Linked DNA regions of Ilumatobacter coccineus YM16-304. The protein of the gene in region 1 interacts with the protein of each later gene in a pairwise test. Links are inferred from orthologs where the notes say so. Each region holds a gene or a part of one and is shown in the gene's direction. Other genes may lie near its edges.

Evidence for each region.
Region 2: the proteins of YM304_RS06965 (region 1) and YM304_RS11665 interact in binary tests that used the Escherichia coli proteins (3 or more experiments, as listed by UniProt). The link is inferred for Ilumatobacter coccineus YM16-304 from one-to-one orthologs.

Annotation. Positions count from the first base shown.
Region 1 is NC_020520.1:1,554,105-1,557,148, forward strand. Bases 19-2,994 are described here. They hold YM304_RS06965 (ABC-F family ATP-binding cassette domain-containing protein), read left to right. Parts: upstream 19-686; coding sequence 687-2,303; downstream 2,304-2,994. Other genes in these bases: YM304_RS22170 (SGNH/GDSL hydrolase family protein), read left to right, coding at 19-609; YM304_RS24645 (hypothetical protein), read left to right, coding at 2,378-2,530; YM304_RS06970 (TIGR03564 family F420-dependent LLM class oxidoreductase), read left to right, coding at 2,579-2,994. Also shown: more of YM304_RS22170, read left to right, coding at 1-18; more of YM304_RS06970, read left to right, coding at 2,995-3,044. UniProt on the Escherichia coli protein: Genetic data indicate it may be involved in ribosome assembly or function.
Region 2 is NC_020520.1:2,598,360-2,602,655, forward strand. The notes cover bases 53-4,280. They hold YM304_RS11665 (multifunctional oxoglutarate decarboxylase/oxoglutarate dehydrogenase thiamine pyrophosphate-binding subunit/dihydrolipoyllysine-residue succinyltransferase subunit), read left to right. Parts: upstream 53-399; coding sequence 400-4,080; downstream 4,081-4,280. Other genes in these bases: YM304_RS11660 (DNA alkylation repair protein), read right to left, coding at 53-218; YM304_RS11670 (alpha/beta hydrolase), read left to right, coding at 4,161-4,280. Outside these bases: more of YM304_RS11660, read right to left, coding at 1-52; more of YM304_RS11670, read left to right, coding at 4,281-4,296. UniProt on the Escherichia coli protein: E1 component of the 2-oxoglutarate dehydrogenase (OGDH) complex which catalyzes the decarboxylation of 2-oxoglutarate, the first step in the conversion of 2-oxoglutarate to succinyl-CoA and CO(2).

The DNA of each region.
Region 1 (3,044 bases):
GGTTCGTCGAGCAGTTCCTCGTCCGGTGGTTCGTCGAGCAGTTCGACGTCTGGCGGTTCGTCGAGCAGTGGCACCGGGGGCACCACCACGTTGCCGGGCGGGACCTCGACCACCGGGGGGACGGGCGGCACGACCGACACCACGGGCGGCGACACGACCGGCGGTGACACCGGCACCACGACCGACACCACCGGCGGCAACACGACCGGCGGCACCGACACGACCGGTACGACCGGCGGCACCGACACGACGGGCGGCACCGACACGACCGGCGGTACCGACTCGACGGGCACGACGGGTGGCACCGACACGACGGGTACGACCGGTGGCACGACGAGCGGCAGCGGCACCACCGGTGGCGGCACCGACACGGGCACCACCGGGACGACGGGGTCGACCAGCGGTTCGGGCACCACGGGCGGCACGACGGGTGCCTCCGACACCAGCACGTCGGGCTCCACCGGCGGCACGACGGGCACGACCGGAACGACGGGCGGCACGTCCAGCTCCTCCGGTACCACCGGCGGCACCACGGGTACGACCGGCACCACCGGCACGTCGGGCACCACCGGTACCACCGGCGCCGACGGCACCGGCACGACGGGCTGATCGCGAGCCCACTCGACCGGCAGCACGCTGGTCACATGTCATCATCGAACCGGCTCACGGCTTCGTAGCCTGTTGCGATGCTTCAGGCACAGGCGATCTCGGTGGAAGTGGGTGGCAAGCTCCTCGTCGAGCGCGCCAGCTTCACCGTCATGGCCCGTGACAAGGTCGGCATCGTCGGGCGAAACGGCGCCGGCAAGACGAGCCTGTTCAAGGTGCTCGGCGGCGAGAACGAGCCCGCCGCCGGACACGTGCTGCGCAAGGGCGGCTTCGGCTACCTCCCGCAGGACCCGAAGATCGACACCGCACTCGACGGTCGCACCTGCGTCACCCACATCCTCTCGGGCAAGGGCATCGACGACGAGATGATGCGCATGGAGAAGCTGCGCATCGCCATGGAGGAGAACCCCGACGAGCGCAACGTCTCGCGCTACATCAAGGCCGAGGAGATGTTCCGCACCACCGGCGGTTACTCCGCCGAGAGCGAGGCGCGGGCGATGGCCGTCGGCCTCGGACTCCCGCAAGACCGACTCGACCTGCCGCTCGAAGTCCTGTCGGGCGGCGAGCGTCGACGTGTCGAACTGTCGCGCATCCTGTTCGCCGGCACCGACGTGCTGTGTCTCGACGAACCGACCAACCACCTCGACGCCGACGCGAAGAACTGGCTGCTCCAATACATGCGCCAGTACAAGGGCGCGATGCTCGTGATCAGCCACGACCTCGACCTGCTCGACGAAGCGATCACCCGGGTCATCCACCTCGACCGTCCCGACGAGAACGCGGTCGGCGAGATCTTCGAATACAAGGGCACCTACTCGCAGTACAAGCGAGCCCGCGCCGAAGACGAAGCACGCCTCACCAAGAAGGCCGCACAGCAGTCGAAGGAGATCGCCCGGATGCAGGGCGTCGTCGACCGGTTCGGCGCCAAGGCCACCAAGGCCGCGATGGCTCACTCGATGGAGAAGAAGATCGCTCGTCTCGAGACGACGCGGGTCAACGCTCCTCGCAACCAGAAGACGTTCAACGTTCGCTTTCCGCCGCCGCCGCCATGCGGCGAGACCGTCATCACCGGCACGTCGCTGTGCAAGGGATACAACGGCCGCGCCGTGTTCGAAGACATCGACTTCGACCTCGGGCGTGGCGAACGCCTGCTCGTGCTCGGACTCAACGGCGCCGGCAAGACGAGCCTGCTGCGCATCCTCGCTGGTGAGACCGAAGCCGACCTCGGCGACTTCGAGTTCGGATACCAGGTGCAGTCGGGCTACTACGCCCAGGAGCACGACAACCTGCGGGTGAACGAGAGCCTGCTGACCAACATCCGCGACTCGGTGCCCCGAGGCGTCGAGATGGACGACTCGCACCTCCGCGGGCTGCTCGGCATGTTCGGCCTGTCGGGCGACAAGGTGTTCCAGGACTCCGGAACGCTGTCGGGCGGCGAGAAGACGAAGCTCGCGCTCGCGATGCTGATGACCGGCAAGAACAACCTGCTGCTGCTCGACGAACCGACCAACAACCTCGATCCGCCGTCACGCGAGGCGATCGCCAACGCGCTGATCGACTGGCCGGGCGCGATCATCTTCGTCAGCCACGACACCGAGTTCGTCAAAGAACTCGAACCGACGAAGGTGCTGCTGATGCCCGACGGCGACCTCGACTACTTCTCCGAAGAGTGGCTCGAGCTCGTCGAGATGGCCTGACGTCACATCGCTCGGCGGGCAAGCGTCACGTCTCGCGAATGGTACGTCTGGCGGAATCTGGGTACTCCCTCACCATGTCACTGTTCGCCATCGCCCTCCTCGTCCTGCTCGCCATCGTCGCCGTCGCCGTCCTCGGCTTCGTGCTGAAGCTGGCATTCTGGGCCGCCGTGGTCGTCGCGGTCATCGCCGGCGCCGGGTGGCTCTTCGGCCGCGCCAAGGCGATCTGACCGCCACACGAACGGTCGGGTCACCCACGGTCCGGCTACGGTCGCCGTATGCAGATCGGATACTTCGGTGGAAGAGTCAACGACGGCACGATCGACGACGTGGTCGCCGAAGCGCGCCAGGTCGAGGCCGACGGTTTCGCCTCCTACTGGGCGCCCAACATCTTCGGCCACGACGCGCTGACCGCGCTGGCCATCGTGGGCCGCGAGGTGCCGCGCATCGAGCTGGGCACCTCCGTCGTTCCGACCTACCCGCGCCACCCGTCGGCGATCGCCCAGCAGTGCCACACGGTCAACGCAGTTTCCGACGGGCGCCTCACGCTCGGCATCGGGTTGAGCCACAAGGTCGTCATCGAAGACATGCTCGGGATGAGCTACGGCAAGCCGATCCGCCACATCCGTGACTACATGAGCATCCTCGGGCCGCTGTCGCGCCTCGAAGCGACGCACTACGCGGGCGAGGACTACACGACCCATCTCTCGCTCACGGCGCCCGGCATGAAGCCGTTCGGCACCG
Region 2 (4,296 bases), 1.0 Mb from region 1 along the record:
TCGCGCTCGGGCTGCTCCCGCAGGGCCAGCGCGGCGGCGAGCACCTCGTCGACGGATTCGGCCGCCATCGACCTGATGAACGGCTTCGACGCCGCACGACGGGCCGGGGTCTTGACCCCGAGGAACGGCGACCGATGCTTCATGTACGCCTCCATCGGAGCGCGATCGGCCTCGACGGCGACAGCGGTGAGCTCGCGACGGAGTCGTGCGACGTCCATGCGGCCAGTGTCGCGCCGTCGAGCGCACTCGGAAGGCATCGCGACGCGTCCGACGACCATGAATCGACCCGTGGACGCTCGCCGCAGGCGTCCGCAGCGAGGAAATCGGGTGTGACGAGCGATTTCGTCGACCGAACAGCGGTCGGCGCGGACCCGCAGGGTTACGCTTGCCCACGTGTCAGTGACAGATGGCCAGACCACATCGAGCGGCTCCGATTTCGGTGCCAACTCTTGGCTCGTCGAGGAGATGTACGAGCGATTCGTCCACGATCCCGACTCGGTCGGGGAGCAGTGGCAGGAGTTCTTCGCCGACTACAAGTCCGACGCGCCGTCGGTGGCGGCGGCTGCGGCAGCATCTCCCCAGGTCCGGGCGATCGCCGCCGATCACAGCACCGCCGAGGTCGACGACCTGCCGGCACCCGAGTCGAGCAGCACCCCGGCTCCCGCCCCCGCACCGACGCCAGCCCCGGCGCCGAAGCCGGCCGAACCAGCCGCCGAGCCCGTCGGAGCACCGATCCGCGGCGCAGGTGCCGCGATCGTTCGCAACATGGAAGCGAGCCTCGCCGTGCCCACGGCGACGAGCTTCCGCAACGTCCCGGCCAAGCTGCTCGAGGTCAACCGCAAGGTGATCAACGGGTTCCGGGCCCGCAGTGGTCAGGGCAAGATCAGCTTCACCCACCTCATCGGATGGGCCGTCGTGCGAGCGATCGCCGACGAGATGCCCGGCATGATCAACACGTACGTCGAAGACGACGACGGCAAGCCGCGCATCATCGAGAACAAGCACGTCAACATGTCGCTCGCGGTCGACAAGGAGAAGCCCGACGGATCGCGCACACTGCTCACCCCGGTGCTTCGTGACGCCGACACGCTCGACTTCGCCGGGTTCCTCGCCTCCTACGACGAGATCATCCGCAAGGTCAAGAACAACAAGCTCACCGTCGACGACTTCATGGGCGCCAACGTGTCGCTCACCAACCCCGGCACGATCGGCACCGTCCAGTCGGTGCCGCGCCTGATGCCCGGACAGGGCGTCATCGTCGGTGTCGGATCGATCGACTACCCGGCCGAGTTCGAAGGCGCCGACCCGGCGAGCCTCGCCGACATGGGCGTGAGCAAGGTCGTCACGATCACCTCCACCTACGACCACCGCATCATCCAGGGTGCCGAGTCGGGCATGTTCCTGAAGCGGGTCAAAGAACTCCTGCTCGGCGAGCACGGCTTCTACGACGAGATCTTCGCGTCGCTCGACCTCCCGTACGAGGCGGTCAAGTGGCGTCCCGACACCAACCCGATGAACCGCGAGGAAGCCATGCTGCGCAAGCAGATGGCCGTCGCCAAGCTCATCCGTGTGCACCGCGTTCGCGGCCACCGCATCGCCGATCTCGATCCGCTTCGCTGGACGCAGCCACACACACCCCGTGAACTCGACCCGGCCACCTACGGCCTCACGATCTGGGATCTCGACCGCGAGTTCCTGACCGACGGCGTCGGCGGCACCGACAAGATGAAGCTCGGCAACCTGCTGGGCGTGCTGCGCGATGCGTACTGCCGCACCATCGGCGTCGAGTACATGCACATCCAGAACACCGACGAGCAGCGTTGGGTGCAAGAACGCGTCGAATCGACACAGGTCGAGTTCGACTCCGAGCAGAAGATGCGCATCCTCGAACGGCTCAACGCTGCCGAGTCGTTCGAGAAGTTCCTCGCCACCAAGTACGTCGGCACCAAGCGCTTCGGCATCGAAGGCGCCGAGTCGGCGATCCCGATCCTCGACGAGGTGCTCGGCCGGGCCGCCGACGCCGGCCTCGACTCGGCCATTCTCGGCATGGCGCACCGCGGTCGGCTCAACGTGCTCACCAACATCATGGGCAAGAGCTACGAAGCGGTGTTCTCCGAATTCGAAGGCCACCTCGACCCCACGTCGGTCCAGGGATCGGGCGACGTGAAGTACCACCTCGGCTCGAAGGGCACCTACGTCAGCCCGAGCGGCGCCGAAGTGCCGATCGAGTTGGCTGCCAACCCGAGCCACCTCGAGACGGTCGACCCGATCGTCATGGGCATCGTCCGCGCCAAGCAAGACCAGATCGACCCGCCCGGTTCGTTCCCCGTGTTGCCGATCCTGATCCACGGCGACGCGGCGTTCGCCGGCCAGGGTGTGGTGGCCGAGTGCCTCGCCATGAGCGACACCGGTGGCTACCGCATCGGCGGCACCATCCACCTCATCATCAACAACCAGATCGGCTTCACGACGGCACCCGGGTCGGCGCGGTCGTCCCCGTACTGCTCCGACGTCGCCAAGACGGTGCAGGCGCCGATCTTCCACGTCAACGGTGACGACCCCGAAGCCTGCGTCCGTGTGGCCCGCCTCGCCTGGGAGTACCGCGCCACGTTCAACAAAGACGTCGTCATCGACATGGTGTGCTACCGGCGCCACGGTCACAACGAAGGCGACGATCCGTCGTACACCCAGCCGCTCATGTACAAGGCGATCGCCGAGAAGCGCAGCGTTCGCAAACTCTACGTCGAGACGCTGGTGAAGCGCGGCGACATCTCGATCGAGGAAGCCGAGCAGGCGCTCACCGACTTCCACGACAAGTTGCAGAAGGTGCTCGACCAGACCCGTGAGCACGCGCCCGCCGACGTCAAGGCGGCTCGTCCGCCGAGCCCGGTCGGCGTGTTGCCGCACATCCCCACCGGCACCGACAAGGCCGTGCTCGACTCGATCTTCGGACAGCTCACGCGCGTGCCCGACGGGTTCACCGTCCACCCGAAGCTCGCCAAGCAGTTCGACGCTCGGGCGAAGATGTACCACGACGGCGAGGTCGACTGGGCCACCGCCGAAGCGTTGGCGATCGGCTCGCTCGTGCTCGAAGGCCGCTCGGTGCGCTACGCCGGTGAAGACACCCGCCGTGGCACGTTCAGCCATCGGCATGCTGCGCTCATCGACTACGAAGACGGCGAAGCATTCGTTCCGCTCGACAACCTCGACGGTGCCGGCGACGCCCGGTTCTGGTGCTTCGATTCCCTCCTGTCGGAGTACGCGGCGCTCGGGTTCGAGTACGGCTACAGCCACGCCAACCAAGAGGCGCTCGTCGTGTGGGAAGCCCAGTTCGGCGACTTCATCAACGGCGCACAGATCATCATCGACCAGTACATCGTCGCTGCCGAAGACAAGTGGAAGCAGCAGAACGGCGTGGTCCTGCTGCTGCCGCACGGCTACGAGGGCCAGGGGCCCGAGCACAGCTCGGCGCGCATCGAGCGCTTCTTGACGCTGGCGGCGGAAGACAACATGCAGATCGTCAACACGACGACCGCGTCGAACTTCTTCCACCTCCTGCGTCGTCAGGTGCACCAGGTGCGCCAGACGCCGCTCATCGTGTTCTCGCCGAAGCAGGGGCTGCGGATGAAGCAGACCCGCTCTCCGATCGAGGAGCTCACGACCGGGTCGTTCCGCGAGGTGCTCGACGATCCGGGCGACATCGACCCGCAGGCGGTCACGCGCATCGTGTTCTGCTCGGGCAAGGTCGCCTGGGACGCCATTGCCGAGCGCGACGCGCGCAACGCTCCGGTCGCCGTGGTGCGGATCGAGCAGCTCTACCCGCTGCCGACCGAGCAGATGCTCGAGATCTTGAAGAAGTACCCCAACGCCAAGGAGCTGCGTTGGCTCCAGGAGGAGCCCGAGAACATGGGCGCGTGGAACTTCATCGAGCACAACACCTGGCGCGTCAAGGATCAGGGATACGACCTGCGCCACGTCGCCCGTGCCGAATCTGGCAGTCCGGCGACCGGCAGCAAGAAGATCCACGACCAGGAGCTCGCACAGCTCATGGACGAGGTCTTCGCCCCCAGCGTCGACTGATCTCGCCCGGCGAGTTGAACGTCGGTGCACCTCTGTGGTGAGGTGTGCTGGTTCGTTCAACAACCCGGGGAGTGTGTCGCATGAGCAAGACCAGTCGGAGAGCACGAGTTCTACGCAAGACCCTGGGGGCGTTCATCTCCGACCCCGAGGTGCCGCTTGCCGAGCAGCGAGCGTCGCTCGAGCGCGCCGACAAGATCCCTCGACCGCGTGGACTCG